Regions from separate parts of the Streptomyces sp. NPDC028635 genome, predicted to be linked through region 2. Evidence: riboswitches for the same ligand, from Rfam matches in the RefSeq annotation. Region 2 holds a riboswitch; each other region holds the start of a gene.
What was found. A riboswitch is a leader RNA that binds a small molecule or an ion and turns the genes downstream of it on or off. The one in region 2 is predicted to bind cyclic di-AMP.
Positions count from the first base shown of each region.

Region 1 (7,357 bases), on a different contig from region 2:
GGGCGGCCATGCCGTACGCCTCGTCGACCCGCTTCAGCGCCTGCGGGAAGCTGATCTTCTCGCGCTGCGAGAGGGCGTCGATCATCGCCTCCGCGCGCTCGCCGATGCCGCGCTTGGGCACGTTGAGGATGCGGCGCAGCGGCACGGAGTCCTCGGGGTTGGCGAGGACCCGCAGGTAGGCCAGGACGTCCCGGACCTCCTTGCGCTCGTAGAAGCGGACGCCGCCGACGACCTTGTAGGGCAGGCCGACGCGGATGAAGACCTCTTCGAAGACACGGGACTGCGCGTTGGTGCGATAGAAGACGGCGACGTCGCCGGCCTTGGCCTCGCCCGCGTCGACCAGGCGGTCTATCTCGTCGGCGACGAACTGGGCCTCGTCGTGCTCGGTGTCGGCGACGTATCCCGCGATGCGGGCGCCCTGGCCGGCGTTGGTCCACAGATTCTTCGGGCGGCGGGACTCGTTGCGCTCGATGACCGCGTTGGCGGCGGACAGGATGGTCTGCGTGGAGCGGTAGTTCTGCTCCAGCAGGATCGTCGTCGCGTTCGGGTAGTCCTCCTCGAACTGGAGGATGTTGCGGATCGTCGCGCCGCGGAAGGCGTAGATCGACTGGTCGGCGTCGCCCACCACGCACAGCTCGGCGGGCGGCAGGTCGTACTCGCTGGGCGGGACGTCCTCGTCGTGCTCACCGGTGCCGACCAGCTCACGGACCAGCGCGTACTGGGCGTGGTTGGTGTCCTGGTACTCGTCGACCAGGACGTGCCGGAAGCGGCGGCGGTAGTGCTCGGCGACGTCCGGGAAGGCGCGCAGCAGGTTGACCGTCGTCATGATCAGGTCGTCGAAGTCGAGGGCGTTCGCCTCGCGCAGCCGCGACTGGTACAGGGCGTAGGCCTGGGCGAGGGTCTTCTCGAAGCCGTCGGTGGCCTGGGCAGCGAAGTCCTCCTCGTCGATCAGCTCGTTCTTCAGGTTGCTGATCTTGGCGCTGAAGGACTTGGGCGGGAAGCGCTTGGGGTCCAGGTCCAGGTCGCGGCAGACCAGGGCCATCAGCCGCTTGGAGTCGGCGGCGTCGTAGATCGAGAAGGACGACGTGAAGCCGAGCTTCTTCGACTCGCGGCGCAGGATGCGCACACACGCGCTGTGGAAGGTCATCACCCACATCGCGTTGGCGCGCGGGCCGACGAGCTGCTCCACGCGCTCCTTCATCTCGCCCGCGGCCTTGTTGGTGAAGGTGATCGCGAGGATCTGGCCCGGGTGGACGTTCCGCTCGGCGAGCAGATGGGCGATGCGGTGGGTGAGTACGCGGGTCTTGCCGGAGCCGGCGCCGGCCACGATGAGCAGCGGGGAGCCGGAGTGCACGACGGCGGCGCGCTGGTTGTCGTTCAGCCCCTCGAGCAGCGCGGCGGCGTCGAGCGCGGGGCGCGGGGCACCGTCGCGGTAGTGCGTGTCCCGGTCCGGCGGGGGCGCGTCGAACTTCCCGCCGAACAGATCGTCCGGAAACGGTTCCGGAGCGTGTTCGTCCTCGGGCGGCGGCGGGGGCTCCTCCGTGTGGGCCCGCGGGGCCTGGAGGTCCGCCAGGAAGCTGTCGTCAAAGAGGCTGCTCATCGCTCTCCGAGTCTAGGGCGCCCCACTGACAACCCGGGCCCGTCCGGGAAACATCACACGTCACCGTCCATCACCGGCCGGCGACACAACGCGATGGTCACGGAAATGTATCGGGCATATCACGCACCAACCTTCACAGCAGGCACACGAGTTGGCTACCGTGCCGCCCAGGCCGCACGAACTCCACCGGCGAACGTCGCCGGGCCGCGCGGCCTCCGCCGAGTCCGGTACGCCCGCACAGCGACCGGAGCCGGGGACCCACCCGAGACCTGGGGTGAATCGGCCCTCCCACGGGGAGAGCCGTAGGGCACACCTTCCACACAGCCCGAACCCGACAGCTAACCCGGTAGGCGGCCATCTGGAAGGAGTCGCCTCCCTTGGCGTCGCACCGCAAGTCGCGTCCCGCGGGGACCCTCGCCGGAATAGGGACCCCCGCCCTCGCCACAGCCGCCCTCACCTCCGTGGCCCTGCTGTCCCAGACGGCCGACGCCGTCCCCGCGGACGACAAGCCCAGCCTCGAGGAGGTCGAGAAGAAGGTCGACGACCTCTACCGGCAGGCGGAGTCCGCGACCGACAAGTACAACGCGGCCAAGGAGCGCACCGCCAAGCAGCGCACCCGCGTCGACTCCCTGATGGACGACGTCGCCCGGCGCACCGAGAAGCTCAACGAGGCGCGCGAGCAGCTGGGGTCGTACGCCGCCGCCCAGTACCGCACCGGCGGCGCGTCCCTCCCGGACACGGCGACCTTCCTGCTCGCCGACTCCCCGCAGCAGTACTTCGACCAGAGCCATCTGATGGACCGGCTGACCAGCCACCAGAAGGACGCGGTCGACGACTACGTGACCCAGCAGTCGGAGACGATGAGGCAGCGCCGCGAGGCCACGGACGGCCTGCGCACGCTCACCGACTCGCAGAACGATCTGCGCACCGCCAAGGCCACCGTCCAGAAGAAGCTCGCCGACGCGCGTGAGCTGCTGTCGAAGCTGACCGCCGAGGAGAAGGCGCGGCTCGCCGCGATCGAGCGGCACCAGCAGGAGGAGGCCGCGCGCAAGGCGGCGGACCTGGCCCGGCAGCAGGCGGCCCAGCAGCAGCGGCAGGACCGGCGGCAGGACGGCGGCGGCTCCCCGTCCGGCGGCACGAGCACCGGCACCGGCACCGGCTCGGGCAGCACGAGCACCGGCTCCCAGGCCGAGAGGGCGCTCGCCTTCGCCCGCGCGCAGATCGGCAAGCCGTACGTGTGGGGCGCGACCGGCCCCGGCTCCTACGACTGCTCCGGCCTGACCCAGGCGGCCTGGAAGGCCGCGGACGTCGACCTGCCGCGCACCACCTACGACCAGGTGCACGCCGGCACGACCGTCCCGTTGTCCCAGGCCCGGCCGGGCGACCTGGTCTTCTTCTACGACGACATCAGCCACGTCGGCCTCTACATCGGCGGCGGCATGATGATCCACGCCCCCAAGCCCGGCGCCTATGTGCGCGAGGAGTCCATCTACTACGACGGCGAGTCGGCCATCCACAGCGTCGTACGCCCGGCCTGACGCTCCACGCGCGCGAGGCCGCCCCCGCGCTCCACGCGCGCGTACGCCCGGCCTGGCGGTTTACGGCCGTCGGTGCGCGTGGCCCCTGCCGACGCGCGCGAGCGGGTTCATAGCATCGACGGCATGTCCGTTTCCTCGCGTCGGCACGCCGCGTCCGGTTCCCCGTCCCCGCTGCACGCGTGGTGGTCGCGGCGCACCCCGGCGGCCGGGGCCGCCGTGATGGCGACCGGCATCGTGTCGGTCGGGCTGCGGCTGACCGGGTACGAGCTGCTGTCCCGGATCTGGCTGGCGGCGGCCTGCGTCTTCTGGCTGGCTCTGGCCGCGCAGTTCGCCGTGCGGCTGCTGGCGGACCGGCCCCGGTGGGTGTCCGAGGCGCAGACGCCCGGCGCGCTGACCGGGGTGGCCGCCACGACGGTGCTGGGCGCCGGGTTCGTGCTCCTGGGGTGGACCACGCCGGCCGAGGCGCTGCTGGCGCTGGCGGCGGTGCTGTGGCCGGTGCTGACCGTCACGGTCGTACGGAACTGGGAGCCGCGGATGCCCGGGGCGGTGTTCCTCGCCTGCGTGGCCACGCAGGGGCTCGCCGTGCTCGCCGCCGTCCTCGCGGGCGCCCTGGCGACGGCCTGGCTCGCCCACGCCGCGCTGGTGCTGTTCGGGCTCGGCCTGGTGCTCTACGGCATCGCCCTGACCCGGTTCGATCCGCGGCAGGTGCTTCAGGGGCCCGGCGACCACTGGATCGCGGGCGGTGCGCTGGCGATCTCCGCGCTGGCCGGCGCGAAGCTGCTGGCCGCCGACAGCGCGCGGCTGTACCTGTGGAACGACGACGACCGCGGCGTCCTGCGCTTCGCGACCGTCGCGCTGCTGGTCCTGGACCTCGCCGGGTACGTCGTGCTGGCGGTCGCCGAGGTGGTCCGGCCCCGGCTCGCCTATGACACGCGCCGCTGGGCCACGGTGTTCCCGCTCGGCATGACGGCGGCGGCGACGCTGTCCGTCGCCGCCGCCGTCGACGTGCCGTGGCTGATGGACCTGGGTCAGGCCCTGTTGTGGCTCTCGGTGGCCGCGTGGCTGGCCGTGGCCGCCGGGGCAGTCCTCGCGGCCCGGGACGCGCTCAGGTCCACAGCACCGCGATGAAGATGTTCGCCACGGTCAGCAGCCCGACGAGGCCGAACAGGGGCTTGTCCACCTTCTCGTCGTCGCGCTTGACGTAGACCAGGCCCAGGATCACGATCAGCAGCGCCAGCTTCACGCCGATCTTGATCGTGTTCACGGTGTGGTCGTCGGCCTGGTTGAGGCCGACCAGGATCACACCGGTGACCAGCATGGTCAGCGCGCCGTGCAGCATCGCCGGGACGAAGCGGGCGGTGCCCCGGCCCATCGCCTTCATCTGGGTGAGGAAGCCGCCCAGCAGCGAGGCGATGCCGATGATGTGCAGGCCGACGAAGAGATGGATGAGTACGTCCATGGGGCCGGAGCCTAGCCAGGGGCGTGACGTAGCAGTCCGGCACCCCTCCCGTGGGTGGAATCGGCGCTTCGGTCGCAGCGCTGTGTGAAGTCGACGTCACGGGAACGGGATCACGGTCACATACGGTCACCTCGCGGTCCGCTCACGTCACTTCCGTACAGGCCGTCACCGTCCCGTCACTTTCGGGTTTAGCGTCCTCCCCCAAGGTGACCGACTTCCCACCGCCGTCCGGGCCAGGGGCGGCCGTCGGTCACCCCGCCGAAGAGCCCGGTGGCGCCCCGTTCCCCTGTCGGGACGCCGCCGGGCACGCACCCCGCGCGGCCGGCCCGAGGGGGCCACCGGCGTCGTACGAAAGGACGTGCAGTCCCCGTGGCAGCACACCGCAAGCATCCGAAGCGCTCGCTCGGCGGCCGGACGGCCCGTACGGCGTTCACGGTCGCCCTGGCGGGCGCGGCGACGGCCACGGCGTTCGACGGCACCGGCCAGGCCGCGCCGGATCCGACTCCGGCCCAGGTCAAGGCGCAGGTCGACAAGCTGTACCAGGAGGCCGAGGCGGCCACCGAGAAGTACGACGGCGCGAAGGAGGAGGCCGGGGCGGCCGGCCGCCGGCTGAAGGACCTGCAGGACGAGACGGCCCGCAAGCAGCAGCGGCTGAACGAGGCGCGGGACGCCCTGGGGGCCGTCGCCAGCGCCCAGTACCGCAGCGGCGGTCTGGACCCGGCGGTGCAGCTCGCCCTGTCCGACGATCCCGAGCAGTACCTCGAGGGCGCCGCCTTCGCCGAGCGGGCGGGCGACCGGCAGGCGCAGGCCGTGTCCCGGGTCCGCGGCCAGGTCCGCGAGATCGAGCGGCTGCGGGGCGCCGCACGCGTGGAGCTGGCCTCGCTCCGCTCCCGTCAGGCCGAGCTGAAGCGGCAGAAGGAGATCATCACCGGCAAGCTCGACCAGGCCCGCCGGCTGCTGTCCCGGCTGACCGACGAGGAGCGGCGCCGGATCACCGCGGACGGCCCCGCCGCGGACGCCTCCGGCGCGCACCGCGCCTCACGGGCCGCGAGCGCCGGGGCCCGCGACGAGCTGACCGCACCCGGGTCCGCGACCGCCCAGGCACCCGACTCGCGTGCGGCGGCCGCCGTCGCCTACGCCTACAGCAAGCTCGGCAGCCCCTATGTGTGGGGCGCGACCGGCCCGAACGCCTTCGACTGCTCGGGCCTGGTGCAGGCCGCCTACCGCTCCGCCGGGATCTCCCTGCCCCGCACGACCTACGCGCAGATCGGCGCCGGCCGCCGCGTCTCCCGCTCCGAACTGCTCCCGGGCGACCTGGTGTTCTTCTACTCCGGCATCAGCCACGTCGGCCTGTACGTGGGCAACGGGCAGATGATCCACGCCCCGAACCCGTCGGCCCCGGTCCGCCTCGCCCCGATCGACCAGATGCCGTTCGCGGGGGCGACCCGGGTGGCGTGAGGGCGGCCGGGGCCGCCGCTTCAGACCAGCCGGCGGGCCGTCGCCCAGCGCGTCAGCTCGTGGCGGTTGGACAGCTGGAGCTTGCGCAGCACCGCCGAGACGTGCGACTCGACCGTCTTCACCGAGATGAACAGCTGCTTGGCGATCTCCTTGTAGGCGTAGCCGCGGGCGATCAGCCGCAGCACCTCACGCTCGCGCTGGGTGAGACGGTCGAGGTCCTCGTCGACCGGCGGGGCGTCGGTGGAGGCGAAGGCGTCCAGGACGAACCCGGCCAGGCGCGGGGAGAACACCGCGTCGCCCTCCTGGACCCGGAAGATCGAGTCGATCAGGTCGCTGCCGGTGATGGTCTTGGTGACGTAGCCGCGGGCGCCGCCGCGGATCACGCCGATCACGTCCTCCGCCGCGTCCGACACGGACAGCGCGAGGAAGCGGACGGGCCGCTCGGTGTCGGCCGCCAACGGGGCGCAGCGGCGCAGCACTTCGACCCCGCCGCCGCCCGGCAGATGCACGTCGAGCAGCACCACCTCGGGCCGGGTCGCGGTGATGACCGTGACCGCCTGGTCGACGTCCGCGGCCTCGCCGACGACCTCGACGCCCGTCTCCTCGGTGCGGCCGATCTCGGCCTGCACGCCGGTGCGGAACATGCGGTGGTCGTCGACGAGGACCACCCGCACCCGGCGCTCGCCCGTGCCGCCGGCCTGCGTCGTACCGTTCGCCTCGGTCGGGTCGCTCATGACGTCTTCTCCGCCCTCTCCATCTCCAGCTCGACCTCGGTGCCGCCGTCCGGCACCGCGCGCAGCCGCGCCGTGCCGCCGTTGCGCTCCATCCGGCCGATGATCGACTCTCTCACGCCCATGCGGTCGGCGGGTATCGCGTCGGGGTCGAAGCCGGGGCCCCGGTCCCGTACGGACACGAACACCGTCCTGCCCTCGACTTCGGCGAAGACCTGGACCGGGCCGCCCTCGCCACCGTACTTGGCGGCGTTCACCATCGCTTCCCTCGCCGCCTGCATCTGCGCGGCGATCCGCTCGTCGAGCGGGCAGTCGCCGACGACGACCACCTCGATGGCCACACCGTGCTTGTCCTCGACCTCGGCGGCGTTGCGCTTGACCGCCTCGGCGAGGGTGGCCGGCTCGTCGGCCTCGTCCTTGCCGGTGCCCTCCGGCTTGTACAGCCAGGTCCGCAGGTCGCGTTCCTGTGCGCGGGCCAGGCGGCGCACCTCCCCCGCGTTGTCGGCGTTGCGCTGGATCAGGGTCAGGGTGTGCAGCACCGAGTCGTGGACGTGGGCGGCGACCTCGGCGC
Region 1 is NZ_JBEZWX010000018.1:41,752-49,108, reverse strand. Features, by position in the region: gene pcrA (DNA helicase PcrA) at 1-1,600, opposite strand, end outside; cyclic di-AMP (ydaO/yuaA leader) riboswitch at 1,807-1,970, shown strand; gene AB0E88_RS20430 (NlpC/P60 family protein) at 1,978-3,138, shown strand; gene AB0E88_RS20425 (tellurite resistance/C4-dicarboxylate transporter family protein) at 3,262-4,266, shown strand; gene AB0E88_RS20420 (hypothetical protein) at 4,244-4,597, opposite strand; gene AB0E88_RS20415 (NlpC/P60 family protein) at 4,967-6,055, shown strand; gene AB0E88_RS20410 (response regulator transcription factor) at 6,076-6,789, opposite strand; gene AB0E88_RS20405 (PspC domain-containing protein) at 6,786-7,357, opposite strand, start outside.
Region 1: another riboswitch for cyclic di-AMP. It lies ahead of AB0E88_RS20430 (NlpC/P60 family protein); the one in region 2 lies ahead of AB0E88_RS16960 (transglycosylase SLT domain-containing protein).

Region 2 (7,357 bases):
CCTGTCATCGCTTCCATACGGTGCCATGTGTGCGCTACCTCCGTCGTCGGCGGCGGCTGTCCTTCCCGTGACCCCCGGCGCGTGCTCCCGGCGGGCCCCACCCCAAGCCGCCATTCTCACCCGAATCGGTGAGGAGTGGTGTCTTCCGTGCTTTCCATGAGACCAAATCGGCCGCCGGGAAGCGTCACTCCACGGACGCAACTGCGTGTACTGCTGGGGTATGACATGGCGGGGGCTCAGGTCGCCCTACCCGTAGGGGAGGTGGGGGACCGGAGAGCCACGGGAACGAGCAGCTGGGCCCCACCCGGGGGTGCGGATGCGCCGGGAGGAGGTGTCCACCCGAGCCGTGGTGCGGCGGTAGGTCAACCCGGGGGTGCGGTCACGCCAGGGGGAGGTCTCCAGCCGGGGTGTGGCGACGGCTCCACCGAGGGTGCGCTCACGCCAGGAGGAGGTGTCCATCCGGGGGTGGGCACGCCGCGCCCGCGAGGCGGAACCGCCCGGGCGGCTGCGGTCAGCCCGCCCGGTGCACCACCGCGTCGCACAACTCCATCAGCGCCGCCTTGGCGCCGCACTCCCGCAGCGGAGCCAGCGCCGCACGCGCCTCCTCGGCGTAGCGGACGGTGTCGCGCCGCGCCTGCTCCAGCGCGGGGTGCGCGCGCAGCGCGGTCAGCGCCTCCGCGTGTCGCGCGTCGTCGCTCAGATCGGAGTCCAGCAGCTCGCACAGCGCCCGGTCCTCCGGCAGCCCCAGCCGCTCGGCCTGCTCCCGCAGCCGCAGCACCGGCAGCGTAGGAATGCCCTCGCGAAGATCCGTGCCCGGCGTCTTGCCGGACTCGTGCGAGTCGGAGGCGATGTCGAGCACGTCGTCGGCCAGCTGGAAGGCGACACCCAGCCGCTCGCCGTACTGGGTCAGCACGTCCACGACCGTCTCGTCGGCGCCGGACATCATCGCGCCGAACCGGCACGACACCGCCACCAGCGATCCGGTCTTGCCGCCGAGCACCTCGAGGTAGTGGTCGACCGGGTCGCGCCCGTCCTGCGGCCCCGCGGTCTCCAGGATCTGCCCGGTGACCAGCCGCTCGAACGCCAGCGCCTGAACCCGCACCGCCTCGGGACCGAGGTCGGCGAGGATCTGCGAGGCCCGCGCGAAGAGGAAGTCGCCGGTCAGTACGGCGACCGAGTTGCCCCACCGCGTGTTCGCGCTGGGCACCCCGCGCCGTACGGCGGCCTCGTCCATGACGTCGTCGTGGTACAGCGTCGCGAGGTGGGTCAGCTCGACCACGACCGCCGACGGCACCACACCCGGCGCATACGGATCACCGAACTGCGCCGCCAGCATCGCGAGCAGCGGCCGGAACCGCTTCCCGCCCGCCCGCACCAGGTGCTGCGCGGCCTCCGTGATGAAGGGAACCTCGCTCTTGGTGGCCTCGAGCAGCCCTTCCTCGACAGCCGCCAATCCGGCCTGGACATCGGCCTCGAGAGCCTGGTCCCGCACGCTAAGCCCGAACGGCCCGACGACGGTCACGAGGGGTCTCCTGTCTGCTGGTGCCGGTAGGCGATTACACGGTTTGTCGATAGGTCGCTGACATCACTCAAGTCAGCGTATCCGGTCACGTTTCGATCACCGATAGCGCCCACGGTTACAGGCCAGGTGGTATCGGATCACGCCCGATATGTTTATCGATCAAATCTGATCGGCCGAAAAGTACCGATATCAACCACGCGCGTGCCGCGAAGACCATCCCCCACCCTCCGTGAGGCACCCCGTCACAGCGCGCCACAACACGACCCGACTGCCCGTTTTGCCGTAATTAATCAGCCGATTCACCTTGGCCGCCTTAGTACCAAATGTGTTTCCCGTGTGACACCAGTGAATTGGGTCACGCGCCGCCCTCACCGGCCTTCTCTCCGTCTGCCCCGGGTTTCGCCAGTCCCCACAAGCGAGTTGAGCCTTGCCGATCACAAAGGATCAAGCCCCCCAAACACCCCGGACCAAGGTCAACCAGGGCATTAGGTGAAACCGGTACTTGTTCCCGGCATCAGCTCTCGCATAACTTCCCGGCCTGTCGGATGGACGCCCAATCCTGCCGCCGTCCGGCATCCACCATCGGACCAACTCATCCGTGTACGGCAGGAGCGGGGGACCCAGGTAAGTCGCCGAGCCGGACGTCGTCACCCCGACGACGCCCCGGACCGGCTTGGGGTGAAGCCGTGCCGCAACCGCGGCCGGCCGGGCATCTCCAGCCCGAACCCGACAGCTCACCTCGCAGGCGTGGGAGAGGAACTTCGTCATGTCTGCTGCCGGTCAGCACCGCCGCACCCGCACGTCCCGCCTCGTCCGCACCCTCGCCGTCGCCGGCACCGGTGCCGCCGCCCTCGCGCTGCCGCTCTTCGGCGCCACCAGCGCCTCCGCCGCCACCCCGGCGACCAGCGCCACCGTGATCACGGCCGCCAACTCGGTCTACCCGAACAACCTCGACGGCTGGATCCGCCAGTCGCTGGACATCATGTCCCGGCACGGCATCCCGGGCACCTACGACGGGATCTACCGCAACATCATCCGCGAGTCCTCCGGCAACCCCGCCGCCATCAACCTGTGGGACTCCAACGCGGCCGCCGGCACCCCGTCCAAGGGCCTGCTCCAGGTGATCGACCCGACGTTCCTCGCCTACCACGTGTCCGGCACCTCCATGGACCCGTACGACCCGATCGCCAACATCACCGCTGCCTGCAACTACGCGGCCGCCCGCTACGGCTCGATCGACAACGTCTTCAGCGCGTACTGAGCCACCACCCCACGCGAGAAGCCGTGAGTCGCTGCCTCACGGGAAGAGTCGTTCGAGGACGACGGCGATGCCGTCGTCCTCGTTCGACAAGGTGACCTCGTCGGCCACGGCCTTCAGCTCCGCATGGGCGTTGGCCATGGCCACCCCCCGGGCGGCCCAGGCGAACATCGGGATGTCGTTCGGCATGTCCCCGAACGCGAGCGCCCGCTCGGGGCCGAGGCCGAGATGGTCGGCCGCCAGCGCGAGCCCCGTCGCCTTGGTGACGCCGCACGGCTGCAGTTCCACGGTCCCCGGCCCCGACATGGTCACCGTCGCGAGGGAACCGACCACCGCGCGCGCCGTCGCCGCCAGTTCGTCGTCGGACAGCTCGGGATGGCGCAGCAGCACCTTGCTGATCGGCTCGCCCCACAGATCGTCGCGCCGCCCGACCCGCACCGCCGGCAACGTCGGGTGCGGCATCCGGTAGCCGGGCTCGATCAGCGTCAGCCCGTCCACGCCGTCCTGGTCGACCGCGGCGTACACCTCCCCCACCTCGGCCTCGATCTTGCCGAGCGCGGTCTCGGCCAGCTCCCGGTCGAGCGTCACCGACCACAGCAGACGGCCGGCCCCCGCGTCGTACACCTGCGCGCCCTGGCCGCACACCGCGAGCCCCGTGCAGCCGAGGTCCTCCAGCAGCGGCCGCACCCGGGGCGCCGGGCGGCCCGTCACCACCAGGTGGCGGGCGCCGGCGTTCGCCACCCGCGCGAGCGCGGCCCGGGACCGGTCGGACAGCGTGTCGTCGCCGCGCAGCAGCGTTCCGTCCAGGTCAGTGGCGATGAGGGCATATGCGAGGGGTGCGGCCATGATCAGAGAATACGGACCCCGCAGGTCACCCGTTCACCACTCGTTACGCCGCTCCGTCCGGCCCCCGCACAGGGCCGCCGCCGCTCCGCGCGGGTCCGCCGTCCCCTCAGCCGTGCGCCGCCACCAGATGCCGGGCCAGCCGTGGCGAGGCGAACTCCGTGCCGCACACGAACCGCATCACCGGGCCGTACGATCCGGCCGCCGGCAGACCCGTGAAGTACAGGCCGGGGACCGACGAGACGTACCCGGCGCCGAGCCTCGGGGTGCCGCGGCTGACGGCGAGCGCGGTGCGCAGCCCGTGGCCGAGGAAGTCCATGGCGGCGAGGTTCACCCGGTAGCCGGTGGCCGCGATGACGTGGTCGGCGGCCAGCCGCTCGGTGCGGCCGGCGTGACTGCGCACGGTGAGGGTGGCGCCCTCGCCCGTCGACTCCGCCCGCACGATCCGCTGCACCTCGCTGACCTGCACCTTTCCCGCGAAGCGCTCACGCAGCCACCAGGCGCCGAGCGGTCCGAGGACCCGGCGGACCAGGTAGTGGCGTATCTCGGCGGGCAGATAGCGGTACGGGTGCGGGTAATAGCTGAGGGCCCACAGCGACCAGGCCCGGCCGAAGGGCGACTGAGGGCGCAGCCGGGGCTGGTCCCACGGCGCCGCGCCGAAGGCGACCCGCCCCCGGCCGCGGGCCACCACCCGCACCCGGGCCCCGGCCTCGGCGGCGAGCGCCGCCGTCTCCAGCGCGGACTGTCCGGCGCCGACGACGATCAGCTCACGGCCGGCGAACCGGGACAGGTCGTGGTGCTGGGAACTGTGCGAGACGGGCGCTGTCGGAGCCGGTCCGTCCGGGGCGGCCGCGGCCAGCTCGCGGGGCAGGTGGGACAGGCCGGACAGTCCGGTGGCGACGACGACGGCCCGCGCGGCGAGCTGCTCCCCCGAGTCCAGCTTCAGTTCGAAGCCGCCCCCGGTGCGCCGGTCCACGGAGACCACCCGCACCCGCTCCAGGTCGGGCACCAGCTTCTGCTGGAACCACTCGCCGTAGGCGATGAACGTCTCCACGGGAATGATGTCCTCGTCGGTGACCAGCCGCCGGATGCCGGCCGCGTCGCAGTAGTCGGCGAGGGTGTAGCCGCGCTGCGGGCAGTCGATGCTGGAGGCCACGGGGGTCGACTTCAGGAGCATGCCGGCGGGCATGTTGTCGCGCCAGCTGACCATGGGGTCGCCGAAGACGCGGACGGGCACGCCACGGGCGCGCAGATGGGCGGCGGTGGACAGGCCGAAGGGGCCTGCCCCGAGGACTGCTACCGGTTGGTTCACGAAGTCCCTCCCCAGGACGTCATGTCGTCACTTCGCGGTGTAGTCGTGGTGCGGCGCCACTTAGCGGTGTCGTGGCCTCGCGATGGCGCCACTTCGCTGTGTCGTGGCCTCGCGGTGTCGTGGCTTCGCGGTGTCGTGGCTTCGCGGTGTCGTGGCTTCGTGTTCCGGCCGGGAGGAGGCTACGGCTGGTGGCGTCCGCCCGGTCCGGTGCTGCCGCGGCGGTGGGTCCGCCACAGCTGACTGAGGTGCTTCGCGCCGGGTCGCACGAAGCGCGCGAGCATCGTGAGGAACGGCAGCGGGTCGTCACCCGCGAACCAGGCCAGTTCCGTGCCGCTCGCCCGGGCCGGTGCGTGCGGCGTCGTATAACCGCTGCGGCGATAGGCGAGCAGGGCGGCCAGGTCGATGTTCTCCACGATGTAGCGGTGGCCGGCGCGCTGTTCCCCCTCCGGAACGGTGCGGCCGGTCAGGTCCAGATGCAGGGCGCGGACCACGTCCACCCCCGCCTCGTTCTCGAAGAGGCGGAACTGGGCGCCCATGCGCGGGTTGAAGTCGAGGAGCTTGTACTGCCCGTCGCGGCGGTCGAAGCGCAGGTCGAGGTCGATGATCCCGGTGAAGCCGATCTGTTTGACGAAACGTGCGGCGACGTCGGCGAGTTCCGGGTTGTCGACGACGTAGGCGTTCGCCGTCATCCCGGCGTGCGGCGGCCAGGACCGGACCTTGACGCCGGTGAACATCGCCAGCGGTGACGAGTCCGCGCCGAAGCAGGCGTGCACGATCCAGTCCTCGGCCTGCTCACGCGGCAGGTACTCCTGCAGGATCACCCCGGGCCGTTCCCCCCAGTCCCGCGCCAGCGCGAGCAGCCCGTCGCGGGTGGTGATGCGCGTGGTGCCGTTGACGGCGGGCCGCGTACGGCGCACGAACGCCTCCCGGTTCTTCGCCACCACCGGGAAGCGGGCCTTCTGGGCGAACGCCACGACGTCGCCGTACGACCGCGGGAACGCGGCCGCCGGGCTGGGGATGCCGTGCTGCGCGCACAGCTCGTGCAGCCCCTGCTTGCTGGCCAGCCGGCGCGGCAGGTCCGGGGCGACGCGCGGGAAGAGGAACGGCCCGGCGAGGTCGCCCTGGTGCTCGGCGATCAGCACCGCGGCCTCCTCGTCGGTGGGGATCAGCACGGTCGGCCGCCCGATCCGGCGCCCGATCCGCAACAACCCCTCGACCAGGCGCCCCGCCTCCTCCGCGCCCGTCGTCGGCCACACGAACGCGCGCCGCAGATAACGGGAGGAGGCGGCCGGGGTGTAGGGGTCCTCGGTGATCGCGTACATGGGCACGCCCAGACGCCCCAGACTGCGGATCGCCCCGACCCCGCCGTGGTGCAGCGGATAGTCTCCGAACTTCACGATCAGGCCAGGTACTTCACGGTCGACTTGGAACGGCAGGCTTGCGGCACTGCTGGCCACGGGTCCCCCCACGTGTCCCCCCGACGGAACGGATGCCCTCCGTCCGTGTTCCCCGCAAAGGACGCTAAGCCGGAATTGCCACCTCCGACAAGGCTATAACGGACATTGCAAACTCTTTAGACACTGCCCAAGACAGCCGACTCGGCCGTAACGTGTGCCGCGACCACCTGGATCGCACGGCCCTGGCGCCGTGTCCGACGTGCACGAAAGCGAGGCGGCACCGCATGCCCCCCTTCGACGTCCCCGAGGGCGACCCCTTCGGTGCGCACAACCTTCCGTACGGCGTCTTCTCGCCCGCCGGTTCTCCGGCCGAGCGGCGGGTCGGTGTCCGGCTCGGCGACCACGTGCTCGACGCGGGCGCGGCGGCGATGGCGCTCGGCTCTCCCTACGCCGCGCTGCTCGCCCAGCCCTCGCTGAACCCGCTGCTCGCCGCCGGCCGCACCGCCTGGTCCGACGTCCGGCGCGCACTGACGGCGTGGGTCACGGTGCCCTCGCATCGCGAGGCCGTCGAGCCCTTCTTCCACCCCCTGTCCGCGGTGACCCTGCACCTGCCCTTCGAGGTCGCGGACTACGTCGACTTCTACGCCTCCGAGAACCACGCCCGGAACGTCGGCCAGATCTTCCGCCCCGACGCCGCCGACTCCCTCACCCCCAACTGGAAGCACCTGCCGATCGGTTACCACGGCCGCTCCGGCACCGTCGTCGTCTCCGACACCGACATCGTGCGCCCCTCCGGCCAGCGCAAGGCCCCGACGGACCCGGCGCCCGTCTTCGGCCCGTCCGTCCGCCTCGACATCGAGGCCGAGGTCGGCTTCGTCGTCGGCGCTCCCTCCTCCCTCGGCGAGCCGGTCGCCCTCGGCGACTTCCGTGACCACGTCTTCGGGCTGTGCCTGCTCAACGACTGGTCGGCCCGCGACATCCAGGCCTGGGAGTACGTCCCCCTCGGCCCCTTCCTCGGCAAGTCC
Region 2 is NZ_JBEZWX010000013.1:115,021-122,377, forward strand. Features, by position in the region: gene AB0E88_RS16950 (DUF2092 domain-containing protein) at 1-27, opposite strand, end outside; gene AB0E88_RS16955 (polyprenyl synthetase family protein) at 512-1,522, opposite strand; cyclic di-AMP (ydaO/yuaA leader) riboswitch at 2,101-2,283, shown strand; gene AB0E88_RS16960 (transglycosylase SLT domain-containing protein) at 2,289-2,783, shown strand; gene AB0E88_RS16965 (HAD family hydrolase) at 2,820-3,626, opposite strand; gene AB0E88_RS16970 (FAD-dependent oxidoreductase) at 3,733-4,935, opposite strand; gene AB0E88_RS16975 (ATP-grasp domain-containing protein) at 5,115-6,371, opposite strand; gene fahA (fumarylacetoacetase) at 6,617-7,357, shown strand, end outside.

Region 3 (7,357 bases), on a different contig from region 2:
GTCCCTGGCGTTCCTGCGGCACCGGGGCCGCCGCGGCCGCGCCGGCGCCGACTTCGTCGTACGCGAGAGGGAGCTGCTGAACGAGCTGTGGCGGCTGCGGGAGCGGGCCCGGCCGGCGCTGGAGTACGCGGCCCGGGCGGCCGCGCCCCCGGTGCCGGTGATGCTGCCGTGGCCCGCGCACCCGTGGCAGGCCCCCGGGGCGGCGCGGCCGCACCTGCCGTACGCCGGGCACGCGGGGTACGGCGCCCATCCGGCGTACCCGGGCTACCCGGCGTACAACCCCTACCGCTCGTAGAGACGGGCGCCGGGGCATCGGAAGGCTCCGGTCAGAGCGGTCATGTCCTGTTGCAACGCGCCTCGGACCTGATCGACCGTTCCGCACGCGGATCGACCGGAGGTGCGAACACCGCGGCACACGGAAACCGGCAGCCCTGACGTCGGGGGGTTTGCCGTCAGGACCGCCGGGGTTCTGGAGCGGGCCGTGGTGTCAGGGGGTGAGGCCCTTGTCCTGCAGCCACGCCATCGGGTCGATGCCGGAGGCCTGCCCGTCGGGGTGCACCTCCAGGTGCAGGTGCGGGCCGGTGACGTTGCCGGTGGCGCCGACGCGGCCGATGACGTCACCGGTGGCGACCTTCTGCCCGACGCTGACGCTGATCGACGACTGGTGGCAGAACCACAGCTCGGTGCCGTCGTCGAGGGTGAGGATCGTGCGGTAGCCGTAGGAGCCGGCCCAGCCCGCTTCGGTGATGGTGCCGGTGTGGACGGCCTTGATCAGCGTGCCGGTGGGGGCGGCGAAGTCCAGGCCGGTGTGGTAGCCGGAGGACCACATCGAGCCGGCCTGCCCGAAGCGGGAGGTGAGGGTGTAGGAGGAGGTCGGCAGCGCGTACTGCTTGGCCAGTTCGGCCAGGCGCTCGGCCTCGGCCTTCTTCTTCGCCTCCGCCTCCGCCTTCTCCTTCGCGGCGGCGGCCTTGGCGGCGGCCTCCTGCTCGGCCTTGGCGGCGTCCTCGGCGGCCTGCTTGGCCACGGCGGCCTGGGCGGCGGCCTGCGCCTTGACGTCGACCTGCACCTGCTGCGACTCGGCCTGGGCCATGATCCGGTTGCGCAGCGCCTCACCGGCGTCGGAGGTGCCCTGCGCGGTGTCGGCGGAGCTGACGATGTCGCTCAGCGGGGTGGCGGAGCCCTGGGGCGCGGCGTCCTCGTGGTCGGAGATCAGTGAGCCGACCGAGGGCAGGTCGGGCATGGAGATGGAGACCGGCGGCTTGCCGGTCTGCGCGCTGGCCATGCCGCCCGCGCCGACGGCGGCGATGACGCCGACGCCGAGGACGGTGGAGCTGCGGGCGAGTCCGCCGCGCTGCTTGGCGACGCGGTGCCGGCCGCGGACGGGACGGACGGACTCCTCAGTGGGGTTCCACTCCTCCCAAGGGCCCTCGTCGGTGCGGTGGCCGCCGTAGACGAGGGTCTCGGGGCCCTGCTGGCTCGGCACGAACGGGGCTGTCGGGGCAGGCCGGTTGGACGCCACGCGGGCGTACTCCTTTCCTTCCGTTCGCCTACCGGGTTAGCTGACGGGTTCGGAGCAGGAAGGTCTCCTACGCGCGTATACCGGCCGTCGTCGACGGCGGCTGACGCGAGATTCACCCCAAGGTGGTGGTTCCCCGGTTCCCTACGGGATTCGGCGCGTGAGCACGGAGCCGTCTCTTGTGACGGCTGGGACGACCGCGCTGCGTTATCGAACGTTAATAGACCCGGCGGCATGATTCCAAGCCGTTCGTCTTGATCATTAACATTCTCGGCCTGGACTTTCACGCCACGACCGGTGCAAAAGGGGCGACTTGACCGCCCCTCAGGCGTCACGTCCAAAACCTCTTTTTGGTGATGGTGCGTCAATTGTTATGCACAGGGCGGTCATCCACTCACCCACCGTGACCTTCACGGCCGGCGGACGGCCAGCAGCGCCATGTCGTCCGCCATGCCGCCCCCCGAGTGCCGGCGCACATCCTTCGCGACCGCGGCGAGCAGGGCGCCGGGCGCGGTGACGACACGTCCGGCGAGCCGCGTCTCGACGTCGTAGAAGCGGCCATGGCGGTCGCGGCTCTCGGAGAGGCCGTCGGTGTACAGCAGCAGCGTGGCACCGCCGGGGAAGACGACCTCCTCGGCGCGGTCCGGCGACGGGCCCAGCTCGCCCATGCCGAGCGGCAGCGCGTGTTCGGCGGGCAGCAGCGCGCGCAGGGTGCCGTCGGCGTGCAGCAGCACCGGCGGCGGATGACCGCGGTTGAGGACGCGGACGACACCGTCGCCGTGCGGGAGTTCGGCGAGAACGGCGGTGGTGAACCCCTCGAAGGCGTCGAGCCCGTCGCGCCGGGCGCCCTCGCGGGCCAGCGCCCGCTCCAGCCGCTGGGCGACCGCCTCCAGGGTGGCCTCCTGCTCGGCGGCCTCCCGGAACGCCCCGATGACCACGGCCACGGCCGCCACCGCGCCCATGCCCTTGCCGCGCACGTCCCCGACGATCAGGCGGACGCCGTACGGGCTGTCCTGGACGGCGTACAGATCACCGCCGATGAAGGCGTCGGCGCGCGCGGCCTCGTAGCAGGCGGCGATCTGGAACCCGCCGATCTCTTCGGCGGGTTCGGGCAGTACAGCGCGCTGGGCGGCCTCGGCGACCTCGCGCGCGGAGGCGAGCTGCTCGCTGCTGCGGCGCGCGAGGGCGTTGATCAGGACGGCCAGGACGGCGACCGTGGCGACGGTCACCAGCTCGGTGACGGCGTCGGTGTGCCAGACGATGCCGATCGTCAGATGCAGCCCGAGCACGACGACGACGGCGGCGAGCCCGGTGAGCACGGTGCCGCGGCGGCTGTAGAGCGGGGCGGCGACCAGGGGCGCGGCGGTGAAGAAGGGGACCGCCGTGAAGTCGGACGGGGTGCAGTAGTCGTAGACCGCGCCGGCGGCGATGAGCAGCGCCGGCAGGATCCGTACGAAGGTGCGCGCGAGGGAGATCCTCCGGCCCTCCCCGGGCCGCGGTTCCCCACCGTCGCCGGGGACGGGCCCCGGCCCGGGCTCGGGCACGAAGGCATCGGGCAGCCGCAGGGCGGACCGGGAGCCGGGGTCGAGGGCCGGGGCCCCCGGTCCGTCGGCAGGGGGATCGGAGGCGCATCCGCGGGCGGCGGATCCCGTCCCGGCACCGGGAACCCATCCGTCGGCCAGAGAGCCCGCCCCGGCCTCCGGAACACGACCGCCGGCCCGTGGGCCAGCCCCGGCCTCGGGAACGCGCCTGCCGGTCCGGGGGTACGGCCCGTCGTCCGTCACGTCTCCAGGCCGCACCGCTCGTCTCCCACCGTCCCTGTCCGCCGTCGTCCCGCCCGTCCAGGCTTGCCGGTGCGGGCGCGAGCGGCGAGCGGTGAGGGCCGACCGGATGACACCGGGCGCCGGCGAGCCCCGGCGGCGTGCAGCCGGGGGCGGCGAGCCGGCCGGGGGCGGACGGGCCGGCGGCGTGCAGCCGGAAGACGGCGAGCCCCAGCGACGGACAGCCGGGGCGGGCGGCGAGCCCAGCAGTGGAATGCCGGAGGGCTGCGGCCCCAGCGACGGACAGCCGGGGCGGCCCGGTGTCCGACTGCCGAGGGCCGGGCGGCGCCGGGCCCAGCGGCAGAGCGGGCCGAGTGGCAGAGCGGGCCGAGTGGAGAGCGGGCCGAGTGGCAGAAACGAGGCCCACGCGCCGGTCGTGACGTAAAAAACCGAGGGCCGGAAACCTTTCGGCTTCCGGCCCTCGGCCTTCAGTAGCGGGGACAGGATTTGAACCTGCGACCTCTGGGTTATGAGCCCAGCGAGCTACCGAGCTGCTCCACCCCGCGTCGTTGTGTCTCCAGTGTACGTCATCCGCGGGGCCCCCGACGACCACGTTCCTTCGCCACCCCCCGTGCCGCCGCCGAGGCCACCTCCCGTGCCCCCGCAGAGGCCACCCCCCGTGCCACCGCAGAAGCCCCCCCGGCCCCCCGCCGAGGTCAGCCCGCGCTCCGTTCCGCCAGCTCGGCCAGCGGCAGCGTGTGCTGGGTCTGCAGGGCCTTGGCGCGCAGGTAGCGCACGTTGTGCGGGGTGGAGAAGACGCCGGTCGGCACCCGGTCGCGGACGTCGAGCCCCAGGGTGCGCAGCTGGCCGGCCTTGTCCGGGTTGTTGGACAGCAGATCCAGCGACCCGATCCCGAGGGCGGTGAGCATCTGCGCGGCGGCGGTGTAGTCGCGGGCGTCCTCGGGCAGCCCGAGGGCGGCGTTGGCGGCGTAGGTGTCCAGGCCCTGGTCCTGGAGGGCGTAGGCGTCGAGCTTGTTGTAGAGGCCGATGCCGCGCCCTTCCTGACGCAGGTAGAGCAGGACGCCGCCGCGGTCGGCGATGCGTTCGACGGCCTCCCGCAACTGGGGGCCGCAGTCGCAGCGGGCGGAGCCGAAGACGTCACCGGTCAGGCACTCGGAGTGCAGCCGGACGAGCGGGACCGGGCCCGGCTCGCCGAGGACGACGGCCACGTGCTCCTGGCCGTCGGTCAGGCCGTGGAAGGTGACCAGTTCGGCGTCGGCGCGGTAGCCGTCGGCGAAGTGCAGCGGGACCCGGACGCGGGCGCGCGGGGTGGCGGCGGGGACAACGGGGATGTCGGCCATGCGGATGCTCCGGGTTCCGTCCGTCTGCTTCAGATTTGAAGCAGAAGCTCAGACCGGACCCTACTCCTGCTTGAAACTTGAAGCAATACGCCGTCTCGGGGACCCGCCGGGTATGCCGTGACTCACCCGCACGACGGCCCGGACCGCCGGCGCCAGGGCACGTCCTCCGCCTCCGCCCCCTCGAGCGCCCGCGCGATCCCCGCGCAGATCTCCTCCAGCTGTCCGACCTGCTCCGCGCCGAGGTGGTCGAACAGCGCGGTCCGGACCGTCTCCACATGGCCGGGGGCCGCGCGCTCGACATGGGCCAGCCCCTCACCGGTCAGGACGGCGATGCTCCCCCGCTTGTCCGACGGGCAGCTCTCGCGCGCCACCAGCCCGTCCTTCTCCAGCCGCGTCACCGCGTACGTCAGCCGGCTGCGGGTGATCTTCAGCGCCTCCGCGAGATCGGTCATCCGCAGCCGCCGCCCGGGCGCCTCGGACAGAGTGGCCAGGATGGAGTAGTACAGATGCGGCATGCCCGCGTCCTGCTGGAGCTGCCGGTCCAGCGCGTCCTCCAGGAGGTGCGTGGCCGCGAGCCAGGCGCGCCAGGCGCGCTGCTCGTCGGGGGAGAGCCAGCGGGTCGTCATGCCGCCAGTGTAGGTTTGTTTAAAAGTTGAACCAAGCCGTGTCCGCCACCTCACCCGCCGGGGAGCGCGATGCCCCACCCGTACGTCCTGCTGTCCGCGGCCGTCTCCCTCGACGGCTTCCTGGACGACACCGGCCCCGACCGGCTGCTGCTGTCCGGTCCGGCCGACTTCGACCGCGTCGACGAGGTCCGCGCGTCCGTCGACGCGATCCTCATCGGCGCCGGCACCCTGCGCGCCGACAACCCGCGGCTGCTGGTCAACTCGCCCGAGCGGCGGGCGGCCCGCGTGGCGGCCGGCCTCGCGGAGTACCCCCTGAAGGTCACCGTCTCCGCCTCCGGCGACCTGGACCCGGCGGCCCACTTCTGGCACACCGGCGGCGAGAAGATCCTCTACACGACGCGGGCAGGCGCCGAACGGGCGAGCCGGGCCGGCATCCGCGCGGACATCGTCGCCCTCGGCGACGACCTGGACTGGCCCTCCCTCCTCGGCCATCTGCACGACGCCCGGGGCGTGCGGCGCCTGATGGTCGAGGGCGGCGGCACGATCCACACCCAGCTGCTCCAGCAGCAGCTGGCGGACGAACTCCAGCTGGTCCTGTCCCCGCTCCTCGTCGGCGACCCCGGCGCCCCCCGCCTCTTCGGGCCGGGCGCCTACCAGAAGGGCCGTCTGCGCCTGCTGCAGACGCGGCAGATCGAGGACGTCGTCCTCATGCGCTACGCGCCCACCGCCCCCGGCACGGGTACCGGCGCCGCCCCCGCCGACCGCCACTGGCTGCGCCTGGCGTGCGAGCTGGCGGAGCGCTGCCCGCCGTCCGCCACGGCGTTCAGCGTCGGCGCGGTGGTCGTCGCGGCCGACGGCACCGAACTGGCCCGCGGCCACTCCCGCGAGGCCGGTGACCCCACGGTGCACGCCGAGGAAGCGGCCCTCGCGAAGATCCCGTCGGACGATGCCCGCCTGCCCACCGCCACGGTGTACTCCAGCCTGGAGCCCTGCACCCGGCGCGCCTCCCGCCCCCGTCCCTGCGCCCAGCTGATCCTCGGCGCGGGCGTACGCCGCGTGGTGACGGCCTGGCGCGAGCCGGACACCTTCGTCCCGTCCGCCGACGGCACCGGCACGCTGACGGCGGCGGGCGTGGACGTGGTGCTGCTCCCGGAGTTCGAATCCGCGGCCCGGGAACCGAACCGTCATCTGCTGCCCTGACCCGACAACGCCCGGACACGACAGCGCCCGGACCGGCGGGAACCGGTCCGGGCGCTGAGGGGCGGGTGGAGGGGGAAACCCTCCGCCGCGTGCGTAGGCCCTGTGGGACTCGAACCCACAACCAATGGATTAAAAGTCCACTGCTCTGCCAATTGAGCTAAGGGCCCTGGCGATGTTGCCTCCCCGAGCATAGCGGGACGAGCCCGCGTCGCCGATCGGGTATCGCCGACGCGGCCGCGTCGGACGGCCGGCCGGGGCCGGAAGTGTCGGCTGTGGACCGGTTCGCGACGGTCGGCGGGGTGCGGAAAGGCCCGCACGACCGAAGTCGTACGGGCCTTCACCTCAGGGCTGCGACGGCGTCAGCGGTGCTGCGGCACCGTCAGCCGTTGCGCTTCCAGCGCGGCTTGTCGTCGCGGCGGCCGAAGCTGGAGGAGCCGCCACGGTGGTCGTCACGACGGCCGTTCGGGCGCTCGTGGCCGCCGGTGCGGAAGCCCGGGCGGTCGTCGCGGCGGTCGCGGTTGAACGGGCGGTCGTTGCCACGGTGGCCGCCACGCTCGTCGCGGCGGAAGCCGCCACGGTCGTCACGGCGCTCGAAGGTACGGCCGCCACGGTCGCGGTCGAACGGACGACGCTCGTCACGGCGGAACCCGCCACGCTCGTCGTCGCGACGGAAGCCACCGCGGTCGTCGTCACGGCGGAAGCCGCCACGGTCACCACGGTCACCGCGCTCGCTCCGCTCGCCGTCACGGCGCTCGAAGGTACGGCCACCGCGGTCGCGGTCGAACGGACGACGCTCGTCACGGCGGAACCCGCCACGCTCGTCGTCACGGCGGAAGCCGCCACGGTCACCGCGCTCGCCGTCCCGGCGGTCGAAACCGCGCTCGCGGTCCCGGC
Region 3 is NZ_JBEZWX010000035.1:54,039-61,395, reverse strand. Features, by position in the region: gene AB0E88_RS28605 (PrsW family intramembrane metalloprotease) at 1-295, shown strand, start outside; gene AB0E88_RS28600 (M23 family metallopeptidase) at 488-1,519, opposite strand; cyclic di-AMP (ydaO/yuaA leader) riboswitch at 1,531-1,685, opposite strand; gene AB0E88_RS28595 (PP2C family protein-serine/threonine phosphatase) at 1,927-3,060, opposite strand; tRNA gene AB0E88_RS28590 (tRNA-Met) at 3,769-3,842, opposite strand; gene ribA (GTP cyclohydrolase II) at 3,993-4,637, opposite strand; gene AB0E88_RS28580 (MarR family transcriptional regulator) at 4,760-5,263, opposite strand; gene AB0E88_RS28575 (dihydrofolate reductase family protein) at 5,333-6,463, shown strand; tRNA gene AB0E88_RS28570 (tRNA-Lys) at 6,558-6,630, opposite strand; gene AB0E88_RS28565 (DEAD/DEAH box helicase) at 6,843-7,357, opposite strand, start outside.
Region 3: another riboswitch for cyclic di-AMP. It lies ahead of AB0E88_RS28600 (M23 family metallopeptidase); the one in region 2 lies ahead of AB0E88_RS16960 (transglycosylase SLT domain-containing protein).